2 linked regions of the Aromatoleum aromaticum EbN1 genome follow. The protein of the gene in region 1 interacts with the protein of each later gene in a pairwise test. Links are inferred from orthologs where the notes say so. Each region holds a gene or a part of one and is shown in the gene's direction. Other genes may lie near its edges.

The links.
Region 2: the proteins of EBN1_RS03185 (region 1) and EBN1_RS12345 interact in binary tests that used the Escherichia coli proteins (3 or more experiments, as listed by UniProt). The link is inferred for Aromatoleum aromaticum EbN1 from one-to-one orthologs.

The regions. Positions count from the first base shown.
Region 1 is NC_006513.1:673,001-687,118, reverse strand. The notes cover bases 5,079-8,063. They hold EBN1_RS03185 (LytR/AlgR family response regulator transcription factor), read left to right. Parts: upstream 5,079-6,182; coding sequence 6,183-6,944; downstream 6,945-8,063. Other genes in these bases: ppc (phosphoenolpyruvate carboxylase), read right to left, coding at 6,972-8,063; argH (argininosuccinate lyase), read right to left, coding at 5,079-6,004. Also shown: prfA (peptide chain release factor 1), read left to right, coding at 1-191; prmC (peptide chain release factor N(5)-glutamine methyltransferase), read left to right, coding at 199-1,035; grxD (Grx4 family monothiol glutaredoxin), read left to right, coding at 1,142-1,471; EBN1_RS03210 (nucleotidyltransferase domain-containing protein), read right to left, coding at 1,502-2,608; EBN1_RS03205 (HprK-related kinase A), read right to left, coding at 2,605-3,474; EBN1_RS03200 (hypothetical protein), read right to left, coding at 3,471-3,746; EBN1_RS03195 (hypothetical protein), read right to left, coding at 3,759-4,286; more of argH, read right to left, coding at 4,607-5,078; more of ppc, read right to left, coding at 8,064-9,722; hemC (hydroxymethylbilane synthase), read left to right, coding at 9,946-10,890; EBN1_RS03170 (uroporphyrinogen-III synthase), read left to right, coding at 10,919-11,686; EBN1_RS03165 (uroporphyrinogen-III C-methyltransferase), read left to right, coding at 11,838-12,980; EBN1_RS03160 (heme biosynthesis HemY N-terminal domain-containing protein), read left to right, coding at 12,994-14,118. UniProt on the Escherichia coli protein: Member of the two-component regulatory system BtsS/BtsR, which is part of a nutrient-sensing regulatory network composed of BtsS/BtsR, the low-affinity pyruvate signaling system YpdA/YpdB and their respective target proteins, BtsT and YhjX.
Region 2 is NC_006513.1:2,586,075-2,600,056, reverse strand. The notes cover bases 7,522-10,370. They hold EBN1_RS12345 (glutamate-5-semialdehyde dehydrogenase), read left to right. Parts: upstream 7,522-8,231; coding sequence 8,232-9,509; downstream 9,510-10,370. Other genes in these bases: ybaK (Cys-tRNA(Pro) deacylase), read left to right, coding at 10,169-10,370; EBN1_RS12340 (methylated-DNA--[protein]-cysteine S-methyltransferase), read left to right, coding at 9,678-10,172; holA (DNA polymerase III subunit delta), read left to right, coding at 7,522-8,138. In the rest of the region: EBN1_RS12375 (ParA family protein), read left to right, coding at 115-894; EBN1_RS12370 (UvrD-helicase domain-containing protein), read right to left, coding at 932-3,154; EBN1_RS12365 (hypothetical protein), read left to right, coding at 3,484-3,810; leuS (leucine--tRNA ligase), read left to right, coding at 3,994-6,615; EBN1_RS12355 (LPS-assembly lipoprotein LptE), read left to right, coding at 6,625-7,134; more of holA, read left to right, coding at 7,131-7,521; more of ybaK, read left to right, coding at 10,371-10,657; EBN1_RS12330 (H-NS histone family protein), read left to right, coding at 10,794-11,162; EBN1_RS12325 (dihydroneopterin aldolase), read right to left, coding at 11,207-11,584; glycerol-3-phosphate 1-O-acyltransferase PlsY, read left to right, coding at 11,626-12,219; tRNA (adenosine(37)-N6)-threonylcarbamoyltransferase complex transferase subunit TsaD, read right to left, coding at 12,278-13,306; rpsU (30S ribosomal protein S21), read left to right, coding at 13,455-13,667; EBN1_RS12305 (GatB/YqeY domain-containing protein), read left to right, coding at 13,762-13,982. UniProt on the Escherichia coli protein: Catalyzes the NADPH-dependent reduction of L-glutamate 5-phosphate into L-glutamate 5-semialdehyde and phosphate. The product spontaneously undergoes cyclization to form 1-pyrroline-5-carboxylate.

The DNA.
Region 1 (14,118 bases):
TGGTCGGCAGTGGCGACCGGTCCGAGCGCATCCGCACATACAACTATCCGCAGGGGCGCGTCACGGATCATCGCATCAACCTGACGCTCTACAAGCTCGATGCGGTGATGCAGGGCGATCTGGACGAGCTCGTCGATGCGCTGACGCGGGAGCACCAGGCCGATCAGCTGGCGGCGCTGGGAGGCGGGTGACGTGAAAATGGCCGAAGCGACTCCCCACATCGGCGGCGCGCTGAACTGGGCACGAGCGCGGATCGCGGTCGTCGATGCGCGCATTCTGCTGCGCCACGTGCTGCAGTGCTCGGCGGCACGCCTCGCGGCGTACCCGGAAGCCAGGCTCGAAGCCCCGGAGTGGGCTGAATTCCGCTCGCTCGTCGAGCGGCGCGAGGCGGGTGAGCCGGTGGCTTATCTGACCGGCGAGCGGGAGTTCTTCGGCCATCCGTTCATCGTGACACCGGCGGTGCTGATTCCGCGTCCCGACACCGAGCTGCTGGTGGAACTGGCGCTGGCGCATTTCGGCGACAAGCCACATACGCGCGTGCTCGACCTCGGTACCGGGAGCGGCGCGCTCGCGATCAGCCTCGCGCTGGAGCTGCCGCAGGCCGATGTCGTCGCAGTCGATCGGTCGCGCGAGGCGCTGTGGGTCGCGATGGCGAACGCGGCACGCTTGCGGGCGAGCATTTCCTTTGTGCTCGGCGACTGGTTTTCTTCGCTTGGCGACGACCACTATCAACTCATCGTTGCGAACCCGCCTTATATCGCGGCAGCCGACCCGCATCTCGACGAGGGTGACGTGCGCTTCGAACCGAGCACCGCGCTTGTCGCGGGCCCCGACGGGCTCGACGACCTCGCGGCCATCGCCGCGCAGGCCCCACGTCACCTCGAACCCGGTGGCTGGCTGTTCATGGAACACGGCTTCGACCAGGCTGCCGCGGTGCGCGGGCTGCTGACCGATGGCGGGTTTTCGTCGATCGCGTCCTGGAAGGATCTGGCGGGCATCGAGCGGGTGTCGGGAGGGCAATGGCGCGGTCGCTGATCGCGGCAAGTCCCGCGCTCGCACGGCGTGCGGAGGCTATTGACGCGTGCGGCGTCCATCCATAGAATTACCCGACTGAAACACTCAACTTTTTAGGATATAGACCATGGACACCCAGGAAGTCATCCGCGAACAGGTCACCACGAACCCCGTCGTCCTGTACATGAAGGGCACGCCCCAGTTCCCGCAGTGCGGCTTCTCATCGACCGCCGTGCAGATCCTCAAGAACAGCGGCGTGCCGAAGTTCTTCTCGGTGAACGTTCTCGAGAACGACGAAATCCGTAACGGCATCAAGCAGTTCGCCAACTGGCCGACGATCCCGCAGCTGTACGTGAACGGTGAATTCGTCGGGGGCTGCGACATCATGCGCGAGATGTATGAAAACGGCGAGCTGCAGGAAGTTCTGAAGAGCGCCGGAGCAACGCAGCAAGGTTGATCCGGCTTTATCGAATTGCCCGCCGGCGCCTCACGGCGGGCTTTTTCGTGCCGGCCGTCCCGCCGGCTGTACCAGTCGGGCCCGCATCCTCAATGCCGTCTTGCGCGCGAGATGCGGGAACAGCATCGGCAGGGGCATGCGAAGCCAGTGATAACGCGCGAGCATCGCCGCGCGAGCGAGGCGAACGGCTGTCGGGGGCGGGAAGTCCGGATTCGACGGCAGTAACGCGCGCGGCACCAGCCAGTCCATCAGACGCTGCGAGGTCGCGCCGGGGGAATCGAGTCGCTCGAACCCCCTTGGGGCGGTCGGTGTGTTGAGCCACGCTTGCGCGAAATGCAGCCCGTACCACAAAGGCCGCTGCAGCCCCAACTCCTGAGCGCGGGCGACAAGGCGCTCCGGGAAATCTTCCTGTTGAAAAAAGCGGCGCAACAGGGCGTCAATGTCGACGATCTCGCGGACTCGCAAGGCAAGGTCGCCGTCATGAAAGCAGTGCACGCACGCATGCAGCACCTGGTCTTCGGGGCACAGGACCCGGAACACCGAGTCGGGAACTGGCACGCTGGCCTCGAACAGCGGGCGGGCGTCGAAGTGGAGGGTGCCGGTTACCGGCGTGATCGCATGATGCAGGTCCACCTCCAGCACCCGGCCGGGAAAACGCATCGGCAGCGTCTCGTGGCTCCAGTCGCGGTAATAGCGCTCGTCATAGGCGTCGAGCGGGGCAGCGACCCAGCCCGCAGCGCGTAGCCGCTGTTCCACCGGCCGCAAGTGCGCTTTCGGCACCAGAAGGTCGACATCCGACGCAAAACGGCCGCGCGCCATCCCCCCCTGCAACGCGTAGGCGCCGCCTTTCAGCGCAATGACTGGAAAAGTGACGTCGCGCAGCAGCGCAGCGAGCGCGTCGAGTTCGCCGAGCAGCATGCGGGCGTTGAATGCGGCGATTCGGCTGGCCGACACCAAATGTCGGCGCACCGGTTCGGGCAGGTCGCTGTTGCCGTCGTTTGAGGCGGCGAGGCGGCCGTGCAAGCCGGTCATGCGGGCGAGACGGAGCACATGTTCCCATCGCGCTGTGTCAATGTGAAGCGGTTCGCGCATTCCCCGCAGCAACAGTTCGAGTTCGGTCGGCAGCCGCGGTTTCACGGCGCCGCCACGAACAAATGCTCGATGTGGTCGATGGCGGCCCCGAGGTCCCCGTATTCGAGTTCGCAGGCTTTTACCGACCGGGCGAGCCGTGTGACAGCATGAAAGCCGATCGGGCCGAGGCTGCGGTAGTTGAAACTGTTGAGGCCGAGGCGCATCGCCGCCTCGGCCGTGGACAGCGTGTTGGAGCGCAGCGGCGCGCCATCGCGATAGCGCGGGAAGATCACTAACCTCGGTGTGGCGGTGCGGTGGCGATCGGCGATGCTGGCCGGGTTCGGCACGAAGTGTGCGACATCGCCTTTGCGCGTTTTCGGGAATACGGGGCCGAGCACGGCTCCGGGCAGACCACCGATAACGTCGATTGAGCGATTCTTCAGTGCAGCGGGCTTCAGCAGGGGCCGTACGTGCCCGGATTCCGGGTCGACGACGCCGAATTCATCCGAGAGAAAGCGCCAGCCGGCGAGGTGGAGCGCACAGGTCAGCGTACTCTTGCCCGAGCCGGGGGCCGCCGGCAGGATCAGCGCATGCTCCCCCCGCGCCAGCACGCCGGCATGAAGCAGCAGATAGGCGTTGAGGCGCTGCGCGAGCAACCAGTTGCTGCCCCATTCGAACAGCGGGAGCGCGCCGTGCAGGGGATAGGGCTCGAAGGGGCGAACCCCCTCGGACCAAAGCGCCACCTGCCGTCGGCCCAGCCGCCACGCGGGGCCCGGCCACAGCGCAACGCGAATGTCAGCGAAAAACCCCGCGTCGTTGTCACTGCGACGGCCGTAAATGAAATCGAGCTGCTCCTGGAACTTCAATATCGGTGAGGTCACCGCGATACGGGCCGCGCCGAGATCGAGCAGGCGGTAGTCGAGGCGCCTCAAACTGCGCCTTCGTCGCGACCACGGCCGAGGCCCGCAAGGGAATGCGCGAGGTGCTCGAGGCCTGGAGGCCAGCCGCCGGCGGCATGAATCTCGCGCACAAATTCATCGAAGCGTGACGCCTCGATCGCGGAGGCTGCCTCACGCAGCACCTGGACCGCCCCTTCGCTGAGCAAATGCGTGTCCCACCACACGGGGTCCAGAAAAAGAAACTGCCCGTCGAGCGACGGGCAGTGCGCATCCATCCATGCGCGGGGGCCATAGCGGAAGCGCATCGTACGATCCGGTCAGCCTCCGAAACCGTAGTTCGCCACGATGCCGGGGTTGATCGAGGTCAGGCACGACGAGACCGCAGGAGTGAATCCCTCGCCTTGAACGGTGTAAGTCGGGTAGGTGCCGGCCTCAATGCCATCGGGATCGAAATAAACCAGCAGCCAAGCCTTTTTCGGATAGTCACCGCTGCCGTTTGGCTTCGGGATGGCAGCTGAAATGAGAACCTCTGGATTATCGGCTCGATACACGTTGCCGTCCACCTCGAAGCCGTCTATCACCCCGTTGCCATTGCTCTGGTATCGGTTCACCTCCACCATTTTCCACGCCCAGTTGCCCCCTCCAGGTGTGGCTGGCGGTGCGGCGCCGATGAAGAACTGATTAGTACCAGTCGGGTAACCGCCATCGATCTTGGCGATGCAACTCAGGGATGCCGCCGCCAGCGGTCCGCCATAACCCAGAGTCATCACCGATGACGTCGCCAGTGCGCCCTTAAGCAAGCGTCGGCGCCGCTCGTCCGCATTGTCTTGCTTTGCCTGAGTCATTTCGAACCCCTTGTTTCAGCAACCGCCAGTGAAATCGCCGCAGCGGCTGCTTCGCTGTCAGTTCAGCCCCTTTCAACCATAGCAAATATCACGCCGAGACTGAAAAAATCTTTGCAAGTCACTGATCGAAAAGGCCGGCGCGGACCACCCTCTCGTCGCCGAGCTGCCGGCTGTAAAAAACTCCGACAGCGGCCACAGGCGGCAGGTTTCAGGAATCGGCTCGTGCTCCGTGTGCCGATACAGACGTCGGCTCCTGCACTCGTCCCGTCAGCACGCCTCTTCGTTCCGGCGCGTGGGGGGGCGACAGGGCCCGTACGGAATCAAGCATTCTTGCCCCGCGCGCGCGTGATCGCGGCGCGGACCTGTTCCGGCGCAGTGCCCCCGACATGCGCCCTCGACGCCAGCGAGCCTTCGACGGTCAGCACTGCGAACACGTCTTCGCCGACGAGCGGCGAGAAGGCGCGCAGCTCGTCGAGGCTGAAGTCCGGCAGGTCGCAGCCTTTTGCCTCGGCTGCGCGCACGGCGAGCGCAACCGCTTCATGTGCGTCGCGAAACGGCAGGCCTTTCTTGACGAGATAGTCGGCGAGGTCGGTCGCCGTTGCGTAGCCCTGCTTCAGCGCGTCGCGCATCGCGTCGGCCTTGACGCGGATGCCGGTGATCATGTCGGCGTAGATGCGCAGCGTGTCGATGACCGTGTCGGCGGTGTCGAACAGCGGCTCCTTGTCTTCCTGGTTGTCCTTGTTGTAGGCGAGCGGCTGGCCTTTCATCAGCGTCAAGAGCGCGATCAGGCTACCATTGACGCGCCCGGTCTTGCCGCGCACGAGTTCGGGCACGTCGGGGTTCTTCTTCTGCGGCATGATCGAGCTGCCGGTGCAGAAGCGGTCGGCAAGGTCGATGAAACCCACGCGCGGGCTCATCCACAGGATCAGCTCTTCGGACAAGCGCGACAGGTGGGTCATCAGCAGCGCCGAGGCGGCGCAGAATTCGATCGCGAAATCGCGGTCGCTGACGGCGTCGAGCGAATTGTGGCAGACCTCATCGAAGCCCAGCTCGCGAGCGACGAACTCGCGGTCGATCGGATAGCTTGTGCCGGCGAGCGCGGCGGCTCCGAGCGGCAGGCGGTTGACGCGCTTGCGGCAGTCTGTGAAGCGCTCGGCGTCGCGGCGGCTCATTTCAAAATAGGCCATCAGGTGGTGGCCGAAAGTCACCGGCTGGGCGACCTGCAGGTGCGTGAAGCCGGGCATCGGCGTCGCGGCGTTCGCTTCGGCCACATCGAGCAAGTTCTTCTGGAACTCGCCGATCAGCGCGAGGATCCGGTCGATCGCGTCGCGCAGCCACAGGCGGATGTCGGTCGCGACCTGGTCGTTGCGGCTGCGGCCGGTGTGCAGGCGCTTGCCGGGATTGCCGACGAGCGCGGTGAGGCGCTTCTCGATGTTGAGGTGGACGTCCTCGTCGTCGAGGTTCCACGCGAATTCGCCGCGCTCGATCTCGCCGCGGATCTGCACCATGCCGCGCTCGATGTCGGCGAGGTCGGTCGCGCCGATAATGCCTTGGCGAGCGAGCATCTTCGCGTGCGCGAGCGAGCCGCGGATGTCCTGCTGCGCCATGCGCTGGTCGAACGACACCGAGGCGGTATAGCGCTTGACGAGGTCCGAGACCGGTTCGGAAAAACGGCCGGACCACGCCTTGGCCGGCTGCGAGGAGGAGGTGTCTGTCATAATGTCCGTGGAAGGAAAACCGACCGGGAGGATCGTTCGATGCCGCGGCGGCGCAGGTTTCGTCCGTCGCGTCCGTCGCATATAAGGGGTGAAAAGTATAAAGCAAAAGCTTCGCCGGCTTCCGCCGGGCGCTTGCGACGCGGGCTTTCCCGGCGTCGCCACAACCGAGAATTCCTGCATGACCGACGCTGCTCTGCGAGTCGTCATTGTTGACGACGAGGAGCCTGCCCGCGCACGCCTCAAGGACCTGCTCGACGACATCGCGGACACGCAGCCGACGCGCGTCGTCGGCGTGGCGGCTAACGGGCTCGAAGCGTTGCGCCTGATCGAAGACCTGGCCACCGACGTCGTGCTCGCCGACATCCGCATGCCGGTCATGGACGGGGTGGAACTCGCGCGCCACCTCGGCCGTCTCGAGTGCCCCCCCGCTGTGATCTTCACAACGGCATACGATGAATACGCGGTGCAGGCGTTCGAGCTGGCAGCGACCGATTACCTGCTGAAGCCGGTGCGCGCAGCGCGGCTTGCCGAAGCGCTCGCGCGCGCACGCTGGCGTTCGCCCGCTACCGACACGCTGCTGGCCGGCCTTTCGCGCGGCGCAAGGCGCCATTTCAGCGTCAATGAGCGCGGGCGCATCGTGCTGGTGCCGCTCGCCGACGTGCTGTTTCTGCGCGCGGAACTCAAATACGTCACTGCGCGCACCGCGGGGCGCGAGTTCCTGCTCGACGAGTCGCTGGTCCAGCTCGAACAGGAGTTCCGCGATCGCTTCGTCCGCATCCATCGCAACTGCCTCGTCGCGCGCGGGGCGGTGACGGGCGTCGAGCGCGCGGGCGAGGACGACGGCGAGCCGCACTGGGACGTCGTGCTCGCCGGCCTGGCCGAACGCCTGCCGATCAGCCGGCGCCAGTGGCCGGTGGTCCGGCACACGCTCGGGTTCTGACTCTCACTCGCTGACGCCCCGACTTCATTAGCCGCTGTTGCGCAAACCGGCCGCGATGCCGTTGATCGAGATGTGGATCCCGAGCCGGATGCGCGCGTCGTCATGCGTCTCGCGATGGCGGCGCAGCAGCTCGACCTGTACGTGGTTGAGCGGATCGAGGTAGGGGAAGCGGTTGCGGATCGAGCGCTTGAGCAGCGGGTTGCCGTCGAGGAGCTCGCGCTGGCCGGTGATCGCGAGCAGCGCGTCGACGGTGTCGTGCCATTCGTTGCGGATGCGCTCGAAGATCGCATCGCGCAAGTTGACGTCCTTGACGAGCCCGGCGTAGCGTGACGCGATCGCCAGATCGGTCTTCGCCAGCACCATGTCCATGTTCGACAGCAGCGCGGCGAAGAACGACCATTCCCGATGCATCGCCTGCAGGCGGGCGATGCCGTCGTCAGCGTGGGCTGCGAGCCAGGTTTTGACTGCGCTGCCGAAGCCGAACCAGCCCGGCAGCATCAGGCGGCACTGCGACCAGCTGAACACCCAGGGGATCGCGCGCAGATCCTCGATGCGCGTGCCTTTCTTGCGCGACGCGGGCCGCGAGCCGATGTTCAGCTCGGCGATCTCCGAGATCACGGTCGATTCCCAGAAATAGCGTTCGAACCCTTCGGTGTCGTAGACCAGCCCGCGGTACGCAGCGAACGCGACGTCCGACAGCGCCTGCATCGTGTCGAGGAACTCGACGCGCGGCGCGGGAGCGCGATCGGCGAGCAGGCTCGCTTCGAGCGTCGCGGCGACGATGACTTCGAGGTTGCGCCGGCCGACTTCCGGGTTGCCATATTTCGCCGCGATCACTTCGCCCTGCTCGGTGAGCCGGATCTGCCCCTGCACCGCGCCGCCGGGTTGCGCGAGGATCGCCTCGTAGCTCGGGCCGCCGCCCCGTCCGACCGAACCGCCCCGGCCGTGGAACAGGCGCAGACGGATGCCGTGCCGCGCGAACACCTCGATCAGGCCGATCTCGGCCTTGTAGAGCGCCCAGCCCGACGTCAGGAAGCCGCCGTCCTTGTTGCTGTCGGAATAGCCGAGCATGACTTCGTGGGTGCGGTCGCGGGAGGCAGCGAGCAGGTTCATGTATCCGGGCAGCGCGAACAGGCGGTCCATCACCGACGGCGCGTTCGCGAGATCTTCGATCGTCTCGAACAGCGGGACGATATTGACGTCCAGCGCCCGTTCGTGCGGCCTCAGCAGGCCCGCCTCCTTCAGCAGCAGCGCGAGTTCGAGCAGATCGGAGACGTCGTCGGTCTTCGAGATGATGCAGTTCGGGATCGCCGGCCCCCCGTAGCGCCGGTGAGCCGCGCGCGCAGTGCGGAAGATCGCGAGCTCGCCTTCGGTCTCGTCTGAATAGCGCACGTGAGGCGATGCGAGCGGACGCGGTGTCGCGAGTTCCTCGATCAGCAGTTCGACGCGCGCCGCCTCGTCGAGCGTCGCGTAGTCGGTACCGGTTCTGGCGGTCGCAAGGAGTTCGGCGACGACGCGCTCATGCACCTCGGAATTCTGGCGCAGGTCGATCGGCGCGAGGTGAAAGCCGAACACGCGCACCGCCCGCCGCAGCCGGCGCAGCTGCCCGCGCGCGAGCGCCGCCGAGCCGTTCGCGACGAGCGAGCGGTGAATGACATCGAGATCGTCGGCGAGTTCGGCGACGGCGGCATACGGTTCGGCCACTGCCACCGGGTGGCGCGGCGGTTCGGTGCCGAGCAGCGCGTGGTGCGTCGCTGCGAGCCGCGCATAGATGCCGGAGATCGCGCGGCGGTAGGGTTCGTCGTTGCGGTGGGGAGAATGGTCGGGCGAGCGGGCGGCCAGTGCGAGCAGCGCATCGGATGCGGTGACCAGCCCGAGCGCGAGCGACAGGCGCGCGCCGAGGGCGTGCAGTTCGTCGAGATAGAAGCCGAGCACGGCCCCTGCCTGCATCGCGAGCGTGCGTTCAAGCACGTCGGCAGTGACGAAAGGATTGCCGTCGCGATCGCCGCCGATCCAGCTGCCGACCTGCAGGAACGCCGGCAGTTCGAGGCCGGCGAGCGCCGGGTCGCGGCTCACGAGCTGGTCTTCGAGGTTCGCATAGAGGTGCGGCAGCTCACGCAGGAAAGTCGCGTCGAAATACGACAGGCCGTTCGCGACTTCATCGACGACCGACAGCTTCGCCGGGCGCAGCATGCGCGTCTGCCACAGCGTCAGCACCGTGCGGCGCAGCGCCTCGTCGCTTTCCTGGCGCTCTTCGGGAGTCAGCGTCATGCGGTCGCGTGCATCGAGCAGGTGGGCGATGTCGGTCTCGCAGTTGAGGATGCTCTTGCGCTGGACTTCGGTCGGATGCGCAGTCAGCACCGGCGAGATCAGCGCGGTGTCGAAGAACGCCGCGAGCCGGGCCGGCGGCAAGCCGCTCGCCAGTGCGCGCACGAGCGCGTGCGCGACGCTGCCTTCGCGCGGCGCCGAGCCGGCGATCAGGTGCGCGCGGCTGCGGCGGATGTGATGCTGGTCCTCGGCGATGTTCGACAGGTGCGAGAAATAGCTGAACGCGCGCACGACTTCGATCGTCTGTTCGCGCGACAGCGCGTCGAGGATGCCTTCGAGTTCGAGCCGTGCCGCGTTGTCATCGTCGCGGCGGAAGCGCACCGAAGTCTGGCGGATGCGCTCGATGAGGGCGAATGCCGCTTCGCCGTGCTGGTCGCGCACGGTGTCGCCCAGCACGCGGCCGAGCAGCCGGATGTCTTCGCGCAGCGGGGCGTCCTTGTCTTCAGTCATGGTCTGTTCCGGGTGTGGGTGGCTACGTTGTGGGAGCGGCCGGTTGGCTCGCCGGCTGACGTGATGGGGACTTGCGCCCGCCGGGGCACGAAAGGCGCAATTTGCACCCATGCTAGAATGCCGCCCAGCCCGTGCGCCATTGGCGCCAACCCTGATGTTGCATTGCGGCAACCCTTTGCTGCGAGCGGCACCGATCCATTCCTCCGTGACGAGTCTGCCCACCGTGAGCGCTACCCCTGACTTTCCCGCCCCCGAACGCCTCGTAATCGCCACTCGCGAAAGCCGTCTAGCACTGTGGCAGGCCGAACACGTCAAGGCTCGGCTCGAGGCGCTCTACCCGGGCTGTCGCGTCGAGCTGCTCGGCATGACCACGCGCGGCGACCAGATCCTCGACCGTCCGCTCGCGAAGGTCGGCGGCAAGGGGCTGTTCGTCAAGGAACTCGAAGCCGCGCTGCTCGAGGAGCGCGCCGACATCGCGGTGCATTCGATGAAGGACGTGCCGATGCAGCTGGCCGAACCGTTCGCGCTGCCGTGCATCTCGGCGCGCGAAGTGCCGCTCGACGCGTTTGTGTCGCCGCGCTACGCGAGCCTCGCCGACATGCCGCCGGGCACGGTCGTCGGCACGTCATCGCTGCGCCGCGAATCGCAGCTGCATGCGCAGTTCCCGTTCCTGGCGGTCACGAGCCTGCGCGGCAACCTCGACACGCGCCTGCGCAAGCTCGACGAGGGGCAGTACGACGCGATCATTCTCGCCGCCGCCGGACTGCGGCGCTTAGGGCTTGCCGACCGCATCCGTGCCGAACTGCCGTCCGAGGTGTCGCTGCCGGCGGCCGGGCAGGGCGCGCTCGGCATCGAATGCCTGGCGAAGCGCACCGACATCGCGGCCTGGCTCGCGCCGTTGAACGATGCCGACACTTCCGCGTGCGTGCGCGCCGAGCGCGCCGTCGCGCGCGCGCTCGCGGGCAGCTGCGAAGTGCCGCTCGGCGCCTACGCCGAGATCCGCGCCGGCCGGCTGTGGCTGCGCGGTTTCGTCGCGCTGCCCGATGGCAGCCGCATGGTCCGCGCCGAACGCGAAGGCGATGCCGCCGATGCCGAAGGGCTCGGCCTCGCACTGGCCGACGACTTGCGCGCGCAAGGGGCCGAAGACATCCTCGCGCGGCTGGGGTGAGCCCGGTCCGGACGGCACAGGCTTGTCGATGACGCGCAATACGCTCTGCGGACGTCACGTCGCAGTCACTCGCCCGGTGGGGCAGGCCGACAGCCTGTGCGAGGCGATCGCTGCACGCGGCGGCATTCCGGTGTGCTTTCCGGTGCTCGCGATCGGCGCCGTCGATGGCGCACGACTCGACGACATAGCCACCCGGCTCGATCAGTTCGATCTCGCGTTTTTCGTCAGTCCGAACGCCGTGCAGCACGCGCTCACGCCGATCCTCGCGCGGCGCGCCTGGCCGCAGCGAGTGGTGGTCGCGACTGTCGGCAAGGGGAGCGAGCGGGCGCTCGCGGCGTTCGGTTTTCGCTCCGTCGTCGCGCCGGCGAGTGGTTTCGACAGCGAGTCCGTGCTCGCCCTTCCGGAATTCCGGCCCGAAGCGGTGCGTGGCCGGCGGATCGTGATCTTCCGCGGCGACGGCGGTCGCGACCTGCTCGGCGAAACCTTGCGCGAACACGGCGCCGACGTCGAATACGTGAGCTGCTATCGCCGCTTCCAGCCCGACCAGGATCCGGCCCCGCTGCTCGACCTCGCGCGGCGCGGCGCACTCGACGCGATCACGCTCACCAGCAGCGAAGGTGTCGCGAAGCTCGTCGCCATCGTCGGCGCCGAGGGCCTGCGCCTGCTGTGCCCGGTGCCGATCTTCGCGCCGCACTCGAGAATTGCGGCGCACGCGCGCGCAGCCGGCTTCGTGCGTGTCGTCGAAACCGGCCCCGGCGACGAAGGGCTCATTCGCGCACTCGAATCTCATTTCTAGCGACCTCGGTTAAACTCTCGGCATGAAAGAAGAAATCCCAGCGCTTTCCCAGCCTCCGCGTTCCGATACTCCATCCGGATCGGCGCCATCCACCTCGTCCTCCACTCCGGCGGCTTCCTCCTCGAAGCGTGGCGGCGGCGTCGCGACTGCCGTGGCGCTGGTCGCGCTCGCCGCCGCCGGGCTCGCCGCCTGGCAGGTATACGAGCTGCGCTCTGGCGCCATCGAGATTCGCGAGGAAGTCGCCCAGCGCCTGGCGGCAAGCGATTCCGCGCTCGCCGAAGCGCGGGGATCGGCGCGCCAGCAGCAGGAGTCGATCGCGTCGCTGCAGGGCAAGATCGGCGCGCTCGAGGCGCACGTCGCGGCCACCGAAGGGCAGGCCGCCGCGCTCGAGAATCTCTACCAGGAGTTTTCGCGCACGCGGGACGACCGGATCGTCGCCGAGACGGAGCAGGCGATCGGCATCGCCGCGCAGCAACTGCAGCTGGCCGGCAACCCCGAAGCCGCGCTGATCGCGTTGCAGGGGGCCGAAGCGCGGCTCGCGGCGCAGGACCGTGGCCAGTTCCAGGCCCTGCGGCGCGCGCTGGTGCGTGACATCGAGCGGCTCCAGACTGCGCCGCAAGTCGATGTGCCCGGCATCGCGCTGCGCCTGGAGATGCTGCTCGAGCGTGTCGACACGCTGCCGCTGGCTTTCGCCGGGCAACTCGACGATCCTGCTGCCGCCCGCAACGCGGGGGCGAGCGCGCCGGAAGGTGCTTCGACCGAGCCGTCGGTGATCGATTTCATCACCGGACTGGCGCGCGACATCTGGCGCGAAATGCTGACGCTGGTGCGAATCGAGCGTCTCGACCAGTCGGAACCCGTGCTGCTGGCGCCGGCGCAAAGCACCTACCTGCGCGAGAATCTCAAGATTCGCCTGCTGACCGCGCGGCTCGCGCTGCTCGCGCGCGACGGCCGGACTTTCGCCGCCGATCTGGCGCAGGCGCAGGGCTGGATCGAACGCTTTTTCGACCAGCGCGACCCGGCCGTCCAGGAAACGCTCGCCGAACTCGCGGCGCTGCAGGCATTGCCGGTCAAGGTCGAGCAGCCGACGCCGACCGAAAGCCTCGGCGCACTGCGAATGCTGCAGGCACGCTCGGCCGAGAGCCGGCGGCCGATCAACGGAGCACCGGCGCCCGCGGGTGGTGCCGCTTCCGGTGCCCGCCGTTCGCACGATGAGGCGGTTTCCGCTCCCACGATCCCGTCGCCGCCTGCTCCGCCTGCGCGCGAGCAGGGGCCGGGCGCCGGCGAGCGTTGAGGAGAGGCCCGGGATGCGTACCCTGCTCTGGCTCATCGCCTTGTTCGCTCTCGCTGCCGGGGTGGCGATGCTCGCGAGCGTCAATACCGGCTACGTGCTCGTCGTGCTGCCGCCGTGGCGTGCCCAGCTGTCACTGAATCTTCTCATCGTCGCGCTGCTCGCGACATTTTTCATCGGCTACGTGGTGCTCCGACTGGTCGGGAAAACGATCGCGCTGCCGGGACGGGTCGGCGTGTTTCGCGAGCGCCGGCGCAAGGACAAGGCCGGCCGAGCGCTGCGCGAGGGCTTGCGGGCCCTTTTCGAAGGCCGCTTTGCGCAGGCGTTGAAGCTTTCCGGCAAGGCTTTCGACGCCGGGGAAAGCCGCTCGATGGCGGCACTGGTCGCGGCGCGTGCGGCGCACGGCATGCACGATGACACCCGCTACCGGATCTGGATCGGGCGGGCTGCGGAGCAGGAAGAAGAAGTCCGGGTTGCACGCCTGATGACCGAAGCCGAACTCGCGATCGAAGGGCGGCGCTTCGAGGAAGCCGCCGAACGGCTCGAAAATCTGCGTCTGTCCGGGCATCGGCACATCGCCGCGCTGCGCCTGTCGCTGAAAGTGGCTTCGGCGCTGGGGCACTGGGAAGAAGTCCTGCGCCTCGCACGGCAGCTGCGCAAGCACAAGGCCCTGACGGACGAGCAGGCGCAACCGGTAGTGCGCCGCGCGCACGTCGAACGGATACGCGAACTGGCCCGCGACGGCGAGGCGCTCGCGGCGTACTGGCGCAGCATTCCCGCGGCCGAACTGGGTGACCGGCACATGGTCGAGGAAGCCGTTCCCTATCTTGCCGCCGCGGGACAGGGAGCGCTGGTGCGCAAGACCGTTGAACGCATGCTCGACACCGAGTGGGACGGGGGGTTGGCGCGGCTGTACGCCCAGTGTGCAAACGGCGATGCGGCTGGCTGCCTCGCGCGTGGCGAAGGGTGGCTGCGCAAACACCCGAAGGATGCGGACCTGCTGTATGCGCTCGGCAGGTTATGCCTGGCGGCGCAGCTGTGGGGCAAGGCGCAGAGTTACCTCGAGGCGTCGCTGAACCTTGCGCCAACGATCGAAACCCACCTCGCGCTCGCGCATCTGTTCGAGCGTCTCGAGCGGGCC
Region 2 (13,982 bases), 1.9 Mb from region 1 along the record:
GCGGCGCGCGCCATCTTCTGGCTTGGTGTTCCGGCGCGGCGTCGGCGTACATCGACACGTAACCGTGGACATTTTTTGGCACAATCGCGTGGCAGCCCAACCAGGAAAACCAAGATGCGACGCGTGGTGTTCAATCAGAAAGGCGGAGTCGGCAAGTCGACCATTACCTGCAACCTCGCGGCGATCAGCGCCCACGAGGGCAGGCGTACGCTGGTCGTCGACCTCGACCCGCAAGGCAACTCGACCCAGTATCTGCTCGGCCGCTCCAGCGGAGAGGTCGACACGACGCTGGCGGATTTCTTCGACCAGACGCTCAACTTCAAGCTGAACCCGAAAAAGACGAGCGAGTTCATCGTCCCGAGTCCTTTCGAAGGGCTCGACGTGATGCCTTCGCACCCTGGGCTCGAAGATCTGCAGGGCAAGCTCGAGTCCCGCTACAAGATCTACAAGCTGCGCGATGCGCTCGAGGAGTTGGCCGGCCGCTACGACTGCATCTACATCGACACGCCGCCGGCGCTCAATTTCTACACCCGCTCCGCGCTGATCGCCGCGGAGGGCTGCCTGATTCCGTTCGACTGCGACGAGTTTTCCCGCCGCGCGCTGTACTCGCTGTTGGAAAACGTGCAGGAAATCCGCAGCGACCACAATCGCGACCTGCAGGTCGAAGGAATCGTCGTCAACCAGTTCCAGGCCCGTGCCGCACTGCCGCAAAAAGTCGTCCAGGAACTGATCGACGAAGGCCTGTCGGTGCTGACGCCCTATTTGTCCGCGTCCGTGAAGATCAAGGAATCCCACGAGCAGGCGCGGCCGATGATCCATCTCGACGCGAAGCACAAGCTCACGCAGGAGTACGTTGCGCTGCACGACTCGCTGGCGCGCAAATACGGCGTCTGACGACGGCGCGGCCCGCCGGCATCGCGCGCGACCGAAGTCACGCGGGATCGAGCTTCGCGACCGCGAGCATCAGCCACTTGACGCCGGCGGCGCCGAAGTTGATCTGGAGTCGGGCGTCCGAGCCGCTGCCTTCGGCGGCGACGATCACGCCCTGGCCGAACTTGGCGTGGGTGACCAGCTGACCCACACGCAAGCCGCCCAGATCGCGGCTGCGCGAAACCGGTTGTTCCGGCGCCTTCGCCACCACGCCGCCGCGCGACGGCTGATAGTAGCCGCCGAACCCGCTGCGCACCGCGCTCGTGCGCGGATTCGGCGGTGACAGCCACTTCGTGAGTTCCTCCGGAATTTCCTCGAGAAAGCGCGAACGCAGGTTGTAGCGCGTCTGCCCGTGCAGCATGCGACTCTGCGCGAACGACAGGTAAAGCCGCTGGCGTGCCCGCGTCACCGCTACATACATCAGCCGCCGCTCCTCCTCCAGCCCTTCCGTCTCCATGATGCTGTTCTCGTGCGGAAACAGCCCTTCCTCGAGGCCCGACAGGAAAACCGCATCGAATTCCAGCCCTTTCGATGAATGCACCGTCATCAACTGCACCGCGTCGCTGCCGGCATCGGCCTGGTGCTCCCCGGCCTCGAGCGATGCGTGCGCAAGAAAGTCGGCGAGCAGCGCATGCGCCATGTCCTGCGCATCGGCCTGCACGCCTGCTTCGGCAACGAAATTCGCTGCTGCATTGATCAGTTCATCGAGGTTTTCGAGCCGCTCCTGGCCTTCCTTCTCGTTGCGGAAATGATTGCGCAAGCCCGACACATCGAGCACATGGTCGACGAGTTCCGGCAGCGGCAGCTTTGCGGTGTCGCGCCGCAGGTCTTCGACCAGGCGCACGAACTGGGCCAGCACGGTGCCCGGCTTCCCCGCCACATGCGGCACTGCCGCGTACAGGCTGCTGTTCCATGTGCGCGCCGCATCCTGCAGCGCCTCGATCGAACGGGCGCCAATGCCGCGCGTCGGAAAATTGACGACGCGGCTGAACGCGGTGTCGTCGTCCGGATTGGCGATCAGGCGCAGGTACGCGAGCGCATGCTTGATTTCCTGCCGCTCGAAGAAACGCAGGCCGCCGTAGACGCGGTAGGAAATGCCGCTGGAAAAGAGCTGGTGCTCCAGGACGCGCGACTGCGCGTTCGAGCGATACAGCAGCGCGATGCCGGAACGGCTCATGCCGTCGCGCACCAGCGACTGGATTTCGTCGACGATCCAGCGCGCCTCGTCCAGGTCGCCGCAGGCCTCGAACACGCGGATCGGCTCGCCGGCGCCGCGTTCGGTCCACAGATTCTTGCCGAGACGGCCGGCGTTATGCCGGATGATCGCGTTCGCGGCATCGAGGATGTTGCCGTGCGAACGGTAATTCTGCTCGAGGCGGATAACGTTGGCGACGTGAAACTCGCGCTCGAAATCGCGCATGTTGCCGACGTCGGCGCCGCGGAAACGATAGATCGACTGGTCGTCGTCGCCGACGCAGAACAGCTTCGCTGCGCCGTCGCGACCCGTGTCGGCAAGCAGCTTCAGCCAGCGGTACTGGAGCCGATTCGTGTCCTGGAATTCGTCCACGAGGATGTGGCGGAAACGCTGCTGGTAATGCTTGCGGATCGGCTCATTGCGCTCCAGCAGCTCGTAAGTGCGCAACAGCAGCTCGGCAAAATCCACGACAGACTCGCGCTGGCACTGCGACTCGTACTCGATGTACAGCTCGACCCGGCGGCGCGTGTAATCGTCCCAAGCTTCGACGGCATGGGGACGCAGCCCGGCTTCTTTCTGGCCGTTGATGAAATGCTGCAGTTCGCGCGGCGGGAATTTCTCGTCGTCGACGTTCAGCGCCTTCAGGAGCCGCTTGATCGCGGCGAGCTGGTCGCCCGAATCGAGGATCTGGAACAGTTGGGGCAGGCCGGCGTCGCGGTGGTGAGCGCGCAACAAACGGTTGCAGAGTCCGTGAAACGTGCCGATCCACATGCCGCGCGCCGACCGGTTGAAGCTCAGCGGCAGCATCGCGGACAGGCGCGCGAGCAGTTCCTTTGCCGCCTTGTTCGTGAAAGTGACGGCCAGGACACCTTGCGGATCGACCTGCCCGGTCTGCACGAGCCACGCGATGCGCGTCGTCAGGACGCGGGTCTTGCCGGAACCGGCGCCGGCCAGGACCAGCGCGTGTTGCGGCGGCAAGGTAACGGCCTGGAGTTGTTCGGGATTGAGGTTGGCGAGCAGATCGGACATTCGGTTTTCTCTTGGGGCACAGCGAATTTTAACCGGGACGCGAGGGAAACTTCGGGCTCGCTCGGAATCGCGATCGCGACAACGTAAAAAATGGCACTGTTGCATCGGCACAACAACGACGTTGATTTGCCCCGGACGATCCTTTAGTTTGAAATTGTGCAACGCAGCATCCGTTTGCGTTTTATCAAGGAATTACCTCCTTGAGCGGCGCAGAATTCGCGAAATTTTTGTATGTTGCACCGCATTAACAGCGCCTCGAACGGTGGACTTACAAGGTCTGTCCCGGCGCAAAAGCCGACAAGGCCGACAAGCTCACAGGAGAACCAATCATGAAGACACCCAAGCTCTTGCCCTGGCATGCGCGCAAAGCCGGCATCCCGATCGAACGGGCCACCACCCTCTGGCATGAAGCGGTGCGCGAAGCCACCGTGGCGACCGGATGGGTCGGCAATGCCGAGTACTGGGGCGAAGCGATGAATGCCTTCCTCCGTCTGCTCGAAGAAGAAAAGGAGCACTTCTGCGCGCCGTGCGTCACCCCGTTCGTGCGCAGCCAGAATCGTCTCTGGCGTCTGCCGCTGACCGCGATGGAAGACCTCGTGTCGGCTGTCTCGGCCAGTTGGCAACGTTATTCGGCCATCGCCCGCAAGGCTGCGTAAGCACTCCGATCCGGTCCGGGCGGCAGCACGACCCCGGGACGCGTCCCGGGCGCCTCAAAGCCTCGAGGCATTCGCGTTTTCAAAGCATTTTCTGCCGGATTTCCCGCAATCCGGCGCGCAACCCGGGCAGCGCCGGCTTCGCGATATACTTGCGTGTTTTCCACGCACCCACGCCAGCCCCCCATGCAGGACAAATACACTCCCGCCGCAGTCGAAGCCACCGCCCAGCAGCACTGGGAAAGCACGCAGGCATTCAAAGTCGCCGAGGACGCCGGCAAGCCCAAGTATTACTGCCTGAGCATGTTCCCGTACCCGTCGGGGAAGCTGCACATGGGGCACGTGCGCAACTACACGATCGGCGACGTCCTCGCGCGCTACCACCGCATGCGCGGCTTCAACGTACTGCAGCCGATGGGCTGGGACGCGTTCGGCATGCCGGCGGAAAACGCCGCGATCCAGAACAACGTGCCGCCGGCGAAGTGGACCTACGCGAACATCGACTACATGAAGACGCAGTTGAAGCGTCTCGGTTTCGCGCTCGACTGGTCGCGCGAACTCGCCACCTGCAAGCCGGATTACTACCGTTGGGAACAGTGGCTGTTCACCCGCCTGTACCAGAAAGGGCTGATCTACAAGAAGCTCGGTACGGTGAACTGGGACCCCGTCGACGAGACGGTGCTCGCAAACGAGCAGGTCATCGACGGCCGCGGCTGGCGCAGCGGCGCCCTCATCGAGAAGCGCGAAATCCCGATGTACTACATGAAGATCACCGCCTACGCGGATGAGCTTCTCGAAGCGCTCGACACGCTGACGGGCTGGCCCGAGCAAGTCAAGCTGATGCAAAAGAACTGGATCGGCCGCTCGGAAGGCGTCGAAGTGCATTTCCCGTATGAAGTGTCGACGATCGGCGCTTCTGGTGTGCTGAAGGTGTTCACGACCCGCGCCGACACGCTGATGGGCGCGACTTACGTCGCCGTCGCTGCCGAACATCCGCTGGCGCTCCAGGCTGCGGTGAACGACCCGGAACTCGCGGCCTTCATCGAGGAATGCCGGCATGGCGGCGTCGCCGAAGCCGATCTGGCGACGATGGAAAAGAAGGGCATGCCGACAGGCCTGCGCGTCGTGCACCCGCTCACCGGTGAGCACCTGCCGGTATGGATCGCGAACTACGTGCTGATGGGCTATGGCGAAGGCGCGGTGATGGCGGTGCCGGCGCACGACGAGCGGGATTTCGCATTTGCGACGAAGTACCGGCTGCCGATCCGGATGGTCGTGAGATCGACGCGCGACGCGTACACCGACACGGTCGCGCCGTGGCAGGACGCGTATGCCGAGCAGGGCCGGCTGGTCAATTCCGGCAAATACGACGGCCTGCATTTTCACGATGCGATCGAAGCGATCGCTGCCGAGCTCACCGCGAAAGGCCTCGGCGCGAAGCGCACGCAGTACCGCCTGCGCGACTGGGGCATCTCGCGCCAGCGCTACTGGGGCTGTCCGATCCCGATGATCCACTGCGCCGATTGCGGCGACGTGCCGGTGCCGGACGAGCAACTGCCGGTCGTGCTGCCCGAGGACGTCGCCGTGACCGGCCGCGGTTCGCCGCTCGCGAAAATGCCCCGGTTCTACGAATGCGACTGCCCGAAGTGCGGCAAGCCGGCAAAACGCGAAACCGACACGATGGACACGTTCGTCGAATCGTCCTGGTACTTCCTGCGCTACGCCTCGGCGGACAACGGTCAGGCGATGGTCGACGAGCGCGTCAATTACTGGGCGCCGGTCGATCAGTACATCGGCGGCATCGAGCACGCGATCCTGCACCTGCTGTATTCGCGCTTTTTCACGCGCGCGATGCGCGACGAAGGTCTCGTGAATGTATCCGAACCGTTCACGAACCTGCTGACCCAGGGCATGGTCGTCGCCGAAACCTATTATCGCGACGCCGACGGCGGCAAGAAGCAGTGGATCAATCCAGCCGACGTCGAAGTCGAGCGTGACGAGAAAGGCCGCATCGTCGCCGCAAAACTCACTGCCGACGGCGCACCGGTCGTCATTGGCGGCATCGAGAAAATGGCGAAATCGAAAAACAACGGTGTCGACCCGCAAGCCCTCGTCGATCAGTACGGCGCCGACACCGCGCGCCTGTTCATCATCTTCGCCGCGCCGCCGGACCAACAGCTCGAATGGTCGGACTCCGGCGTCGAAGGCGCGTACCGCTTCCTGCGCCGGGTATGGAGCTTCGGGCACGCTTTCGTCAGTGAGTTCCGTCCCCAATTGCCGGCGGATCGCCAGCTCGACGCTGTCCAACTGCCGGAAGCGCTCGCCGCAGTGCGGCGCGAGATCCACGTCTGCCTCAGGCAGGCGAATTACGACTTCGGCAAGCACCAGTTCAACACCGTCGTCTCGGCCGCGATGAAAATCCTCAATGCCCTCGAAAAGGCGCCGCGTGACGTCGCGGCGGCCCACGCGCAGGTAGCGGAGGAAGGGCTCGACATCCTGCTGCGCCTGCTCGCGCCGATCACGCCGCACGTCGCGCATGCGCTGTGGCAGGACTGCGGCTTTACCGGCGACGTGCTGCATGCGAGCTGGCCCGAACCTTCCGAAGACGCGCTCAGGCAGGACGAGATCGACCTCGTGCTGCAAGTCAATGGCAAGCTGCGCGGCAGCCTCCGGGTCGCCGCCGGCGCAAGCAATTCCGCCATTGAAGCGCTCGCTCTCGGTTCGGAAACAGCGCAGAAATTCATGGAAGGCAAGCCGCCGCGCAAAGTCGTCGTCGTGCCCGGCCGCCTCGTCAACATCGTTGTCTGAGCGATGGTGATGAAGTCCGCCCCTACCCGTCGCCGCCTGGTCCTGGGGTTCGGCACACTGGCGGCCGCTGCGCTGCTCGGCGGCTGCGGATTCAAGTTGCGCGGCCCGCAGCCGCTCGCGTTTTCCAGCATTTACCTCGGCGTCAGCAGGCAGTCAGACCTCGGCGCGGCGCTGCATCGCCGCATCGTCGCAAACGGCAACACGACGATCACGGACGACCCGGCAAAAGCCGAGGTCAGGCTCGAAATCCTGCGCGATCAGACCGAGCGCGAGATCCTCACGCTCACCGGAGGAGGCAAGGTGCGCGAGTATCAGCTCCAGCGCCTCATGAGTTTCCGGCTCGTCGGCCGCAACGGCAACGAATGGATTCCCGTGACGACGATTTCCGCGCGGCGCGAATACAACTTCGACGACGCCCAGATCCTCGCCAAGGAACAGGAAGAAGCCCTGCTGTTCCGCGACATGCAGATCGACCTCATCGACCAGTTGATGCGCCGCCTGGCAGCCGCGAAGCCGTGAACCTGCGTCCCGAACAGCTTTCCGCACATCTGGCAAAGCCGCTCGCCCCGCTCTACCTGCTGCACGGCAACGAGCCGCTGCTGGTGCTCGAAGCTGCCGATCTGGTGCGCGCCGCGGCGCGCCGCCAAGGCTTCGACGAACGTGAAACGCTGGTCGTCGGTCAGGGTTTCCGGTGGGAAAGCCTGAGCGCCGCTGCAGGGAATCTGTCGTTGTTCGGCGGCTCGAAGCTGATCGACCTGCGCATTCCCGGCGGGAAACCCGGACGCGACGGCGGCGACGCCCTTCAGCGTTATGCGCGCAGCCTCCCCAGCGGTATCGTGACGCTGATCACGCTGCCCGAAGTCGACTGGGCGACGCGCAAGACTGCGTGGTTCACCGCCTTGTCGCAACTCGGCGTGACGGTCGAACTCAACGCACCGGAACGCGAACGCCTTGGAGAATGGATCGCGGTCCGGCTGGCGCGGCAAAAGCAGACGGCAAGCCCGGAGGCGCTCGCTTTCATCGCCGAACACGTCGAAGGCAATCTGCTCGCCGCGCACCAGGAAATACTCAAGCTCGGCCTGCTCCATGCGGAAGGAAGCCTCAGCCTCGAGGATGTCCAGAATGCGGTGCTGAACGTCGCCCGCTACGACATTGCCAAGCTGCGCGACGCGCTCGTCGAAGGCGATCCCGTGCGGTGCACGCGTCTCCTCGAAGGGCTGCAGGGCGAAGGCGCCGCACCGCCGCTGGTGCTGTGGGCACTCGCGAACGAAATCAGGATGCTGGCCAAGCTGTGCGCCGGAAAAACGGCTGGCCAGCCGCTTGCAACGCTGTTCAAGGCGGAACGAATCTTCGACGAACGGCGCAAGTACGCGCTAAGCAGCGCGCTGGGGCGGGTTCGAACCGGCACGCTTCGCGCAGCATTGCTGCACGCGGCGAAGATCGACCGCATCATCAAGGGGCTCGCTCCAGGCGATGTGTGGGACGAATTCCTGCAGCTGGCTATGCGACTCGCGCGACGCTGACCGGTCCGCTCACCTCCCTGCAGGCGCGCACACTGGCGGGTGCCGGTCGATCGATGCTTTAATCTTCTTTTGCACGGCAACATCGAGAATCCGATGGACATCCACGACTACATGCAGACTCTGGGCCGCCAGGCACGTGCCGCCTCGCGCGTGCTCGCGACCGCTTCGACGGCAGACAAGAACGCCGCACTCGTCGCGATGGCCGCGGCCATTCGGGAACAGACCGGGGAACTGCTCGCGGCGAACGCACGCGACCTCGACGAGGCGCGCGCCGCGGGACTCGAAGCGGCGCTGATCGATCGCCTCACCCTGACCGCCAAGGGCATCGAGGCGATGGCCGAAGGGCTCGAACAGGTCGCAGGACTGCCCGACCCGATCGGCGAGATCACCGATGTCAAGCGTCGCCCATCGGGCATCCAGGTCGGCAAGATGCGCGTGCCGCTCGGTGTCATCGGCATCATCTACGAAGCGCGCCCCAACGTCACCGCCGACGCCGCGGCGCTGTGCCTCAAGTCCGGCAACGCCGCGATCCTGCGTGGCGGCAAGGAGGCGCTGCACTGCAACCAGGCGATCGCGCAGTGCGTCAGGACAGGACTCGCTGCTGCCGGGTTGCCGGAAACTTCGGTGCAGGTCGTCGAGACCACCGACCGTGCCGCGGTCGGCCACCTCATCACGATGCCCGAGTTCGTCGACGTCATCGTTCCCCGCGGCGGCAAAGGCCTGATCGAACGCATTTCGAAGGAAGCGCGGGTGCCGGTCATCAAGCACCTCGACGGCAACTGCCACGTCTATATCGACCGCGATGCCGATGTGGCGAAAGTCGTGCCGATCGTCGAAAACGCCAAGACGCAGCGCTACGGCACCTGCAACACGGCGGAATCACTGCTCGTCGCCCGTGAGGTCGCGCCGCGCCTGCTGCCGGAAATCGGCCGGATGCTCGCGACGAAAGGCGTCGAGATGCGTGGTTGCGAGCAATCGCTGGCAATCCTGCGCGCAGCCGGGATCGCTGCGGACAAGTTGCGCGCCGCGAGCGAGCAGGACTGGTCGGAGGAATATCTCGCGCCCGTCATTGCGGTGAAAGTGGTCGCCGACCTCGACGAGGCCATCGCGCACATCAACACCTACAGCTCAGGGCATACCGAAGCGATCGTCACCGAAAACTACACCAGCGCGATGCGCTTCCTGCGCGAGGTGGACTCGTCCTCGGTGATGGTCAATGCTTCGACGCGCTTCGCCGACGGCTTCGAATACGGCCTCGGGGCGGAAATCGGCATCTCGACGGACAAGATCCACGCCCGCGGCCCGGTGGGACTCGATGGGCTGACGAGCCAGAAATGGATCGTCTTCGGCAACGGAGAAATCCGCGGCTAAAAAGGCCAGCTGCCGCGTCTCGCCTTCAGCGCGCGCGTCCCGAAGGGCTGCCGCCTGCGACCGCTCGGGGAGCACCTCGTCTCGTCGTCACGGGCGAGGATCCCGACAACCGGAAGCCTGCGGCCGCCTCGCGGGTCCTGAATCTCTCTCGACACTGCATCGCGGACCATGAACCTCCCCCCGACCGCTTCATCCGGCGACCCTTTCGCCGCAATCCTGGCCGTGCCGTTCGGCGCGTTCGGCATCCGGGTTGCGGGAAACGTCATTCACGAGCTCGTCTTCCTTCCCCCGGGCACTCGTGCAATACCGCCTGACTGTGCACTCGCCGAGCGCGCGGTGATCCAGATCCATGCGTGGCTGGAAGACCCGGATCGTCCCTTCGACCTGCCCCTGGCGACACGTGGCACGTTGTTTCAGCGGCGAGTATGGGACGCGATCGCGGCAATCCCGCGCGGCGAGACGCGGCAGTACGCACATCTTTCGAAGGCGCTCGCCAGCGCCGCCCGAGCGGTCGGCCAGGCCTGCCGGGCAAACCCGTTTCCCCTCGTGATTCCCTGCCATCGCGTCGTGTCCGCGACCGGCATCGGCGGATTTGCCGGCGCCTCCGGAGGCTACCTGATCGACGCAAAGCACTGGCTTCTCGCTTTCGAGGCAAACCAGTGAGCAGAACCGAACATCACGCGCCGGAAACGCCGGCCACCCGTTTCCTGAAGCAGCATCGCGTGGCCTATACCACGCATTCCTACGCCTACGAACCTCATGGCGGAACAAAAGTGTCCGCCCGGGAACTGGACGTCGACGAACATGCGATCGTCAAGACGCTGGTAATGGAAGATGAAAGCGGCGCGCCGTTGATCGTATTGATGCACGGCGACCGAAAAGTATCGACGAAGGAACTTGCACGGCAAGCCGGCCGGAAACGCATCGAGCCCTGCACTCCGGAAGTCGCAAATCGCCATTCAGGTTATCTCGTCGGCGGCACTTCTCCTTTCGGCACGCGAAAACGCCTGCCGGTATTCATGGAAAACTCGATCGTCGATCTTCCACTCGTCTATATCAACGGTGGCCGGCGAGGATTCCTGCTCGGGATATCTCCCCGGGAAATTCTGCGAGTATTGCAACCCCGGCTTGTCAGCGCCGGAATCTAGCCCGCACCCGTCCACAGCGTTTTAATTCTCCGGATTTAATGGCAAAATAATTGGCAGTGACCATGAGTATGGATTTTTGCATTTCATTCCCGACCCATTGCCGTCATAACTAACTAACCCGATATCTGGAGAGATCATGGACCTGCCCACTTTGTCGCTGACTGAATTGCGACGCCTGCAATCGAAGGTGGAAACGGAAATCCGCCGGCGCAGCGATAACACTCGCCGCGAACTGATCAAGAAAATGCAGAAAATGGCGGCGGACGAAGGTCTGTCGCTCAGTGACCTTATCGGCAGCGCCCCGGCGAGCGACGACAAGCGCAGCCCGGCCACGCGGAAAGCCAAACCCGCGACGAAGAAAAACAGTCCGATTCCGGCCAAGTATCGTCACCCGGAAAATCCTGCGATCACCTGGAGCGGACGCGGCAGGAAGCCGCAATGGGTAGTGGACTGGCTTGCCCAGGACAAGCCCCTCGCGGAACTCGAGATCGCTGCCGAAAAATAACCCGTCGTGGCGCCTGTTGAACGGGCGCGTCACGACCCCTCCGTTCAGATTGCGGTGGCCGGGAGCGGAATCCCCTCGCGTCCACGCTGGATATACACACCGACGCGACGCACGCCTTTCTTCACGCCGATCTTTGCGATGCGGATCTTGACCCACGGTGCGCCGAATTCGTCGAATAGCAGCTTCACGACGAACTCTCCGAGCGTCTCGATCAGATTGAAATGGCGCTCGGCCAATTCCTTCCGGATTCGTTCGATCACGTCCGCGTAGTTGATCGTCCCCGCAATGTCGTCATTTTCGGCCGCGGAATCCGGCACGCCGAAAGTCAGATTCAGCTCGACCGGCTGGGGCGCCGCCTTTTCACGGGGATAGATGCCCACCCATGCCTGCACCCGCAACTCCTCGATGAAGATGAAATCCATGTTGTTTCCCGATTAGAATTCCGGCAATTCTAGGTGAAAAAATGAATTTCCTCCTGTTATTGCTCGCCGCGTATGCACTCGGCTCGACACCGTTCGCCATCGTTTCGAGCCGCCTGTTCGGGCTTGCGGACCCGCGCCGCTACGGGTCGGGCAACCCCGGGGCAACCAATGTCCTGCGCAGCGGCAACAAGGCTGCGGCGCTGCTGACCTTGGTCGGCGATTGCGCAAAGGGGTGGCTCGCGGTATGGGGCGCGGCGAAGCTGGGTTTTTCCCCGGTCGAAGCAGCGTTGGCGGGGTTGGCGGCGTTTCTCGGCCATGTCTTCAGCGTGTTCCTGCGCTTCCGCGGCGGCAAGGGCGTTGCGACCGCGCTGGGCGTGCTTGCAGGAATCAATGCCTGGGTCGCGCTCAGCGCGCTTTTCGTATGGCTCGCGGTGGCGGTCCTCACTCGCTATTCTTCGGCGGCGGCGCTGGCCGCTGCAGTGATCACGCCCATTTCCGGCGCCGTTCTGCTGGGCGCCACTCCGACGGTCGCCGTGCTCGCGCTGATCGCCGGCATTCTGGTGTGGCGCCACGCGCCGAACATACGAAAACTGATGAACGGCTCCGAAAGCAAGATTGGCGCAAGCAAGAGCTGAACTCCCGGCGCGTCCGCAGCGCACCTGCCGCCTGGCGCCTGCCGGAGGCGCCTTTTGCTTACGGCTGGACGGGGGAATGCAGTTCGGCCAACGGCCAGCGAGGAAACACGCGCACTGCCGGAGTTTCGCCGCCGCGCTGCCCGGCAGCGGCACGCAGTGCGCCGGCGAATGCGATCATCGCGCCATTATCCGTGCACAGTTCGGGTTCCGGGTAATACACCCGACAGCCCTTGCGCCGCGTCGAGGCATCGAGTCGCTCGCGCAGGTGGCGATTGGCTCCCACCCCGCCGGCCACGACGAGTCGGGCCAGCCCGGTCTGCTCGAGCGCACGCAGCGCCTTCGCGCACAGCACCTCGACCACTGCCGCCTGGAAGTCCGCCGCCAGGTCGGCCACGTCCTCGGCCCGCCAAGTCGGTGCCGACACGACGTTGAGGACTGCCGTCTTGAGTCCGCTGAAGCTGAAATCAAGATCCCCCGAACGCAGCATAGGACGCGGCAGGCGGAAACGTCCCGTTTGTCCACGCTCTGCCAAAGCGGCCAGTTGCGGCCCGCCCGGATAGCCGAGCCCGAGGAGCTTCGCCGTCTTGTCGAATGCCTCTCCGGCCGCATCGTCCACCGACTCTCCGAGCAGGGCGTATTCCCCCACTCCCGTCACCCTCATCAACTGCGTATGGCCGCCGGACACGAGCAACGCGACAAACGGAAACGCCGGCGGATCGGCGGCGAGCAGCGGGGACAGCAGGTGCCCTTCGAGATGATGAATGGGCAAAACCGGTACAGCGAGCGCCAATCCCAGCGACTCGGCGAAGCTCGCGCCGACGAGCAGCGCACCGGCAAGTCCCGGGCCGGCCGTGTAGGCGATCGCATCGAGTTGCGACAGCTCGCAGCCAGCCGCATCCAGCGTCTGCTTCACCAGCAGCGGCAGGCGGCGGATGTGATCGCGCGACGCAAGCTCCGGGACTACGCCGCCGTATGCGGCATGCAGCGCGATCTGCGTGTGGACGCAATGCCCGAGCAAACCGGCCGCCGTGTCGAAGATCGCCACGCCCGTTTCGTCGCACGAAGTCTCGATTCCCAGTACTTTCATCACCCCACCATTTCGACGGCACGTTCGCAAAGGCGCCTATTCTAACGGCCCGTCGGTGATGCACCGCCGAAGTTTATGCTTGGCTTGGCGCCTGCCAGTCGTTATAATCCGCGTTTTTCCGCCTACAAGACACACAAGGACGTTCGCAATGCCGGGTATTCGCGTCAAGGAAAACGAGCCGTTTGAAGTCGCCATTCGCCGCTTCAAGCGCACCATCGAAAAAACCGGTTTGCTGACTGAGCTTCGCGCCCGCGAGTTCTACGAAAAGCCTACCGCGGAACGCAAGCGCAAGTCGGCCGCCGCAGTCAAGCGCAACCACAAGCGCCTGCGTAGCCAGACCCTGCCGCCGAAGCTGTACTGATCCGTCACCGGTTCAGCCGGCCGGCACCACGCCGGGCACGAGTCACAGGATTCGTGCCCGGCGTGGCTTTTGCATTTTCGAACTGGAGTACATCATGTCTCTCAAGGAACGCATCCAGGACGACATGAAGGCGGCACTGCGCGCAAAGGATAGCGCGCGCCTGTCCGCGATCCGTCTGCTGGTCGCTGCAGTCAAGCAGCGCGAGATCGACGAGCGCGTCGAACTCGACGATGCGGCGATCACCGCCACCGTCGAAAAACTGGTCAAGCAACGGCGCGACGCAGCCAGCCAGTACGAAGCCGCAAATCGACCCGA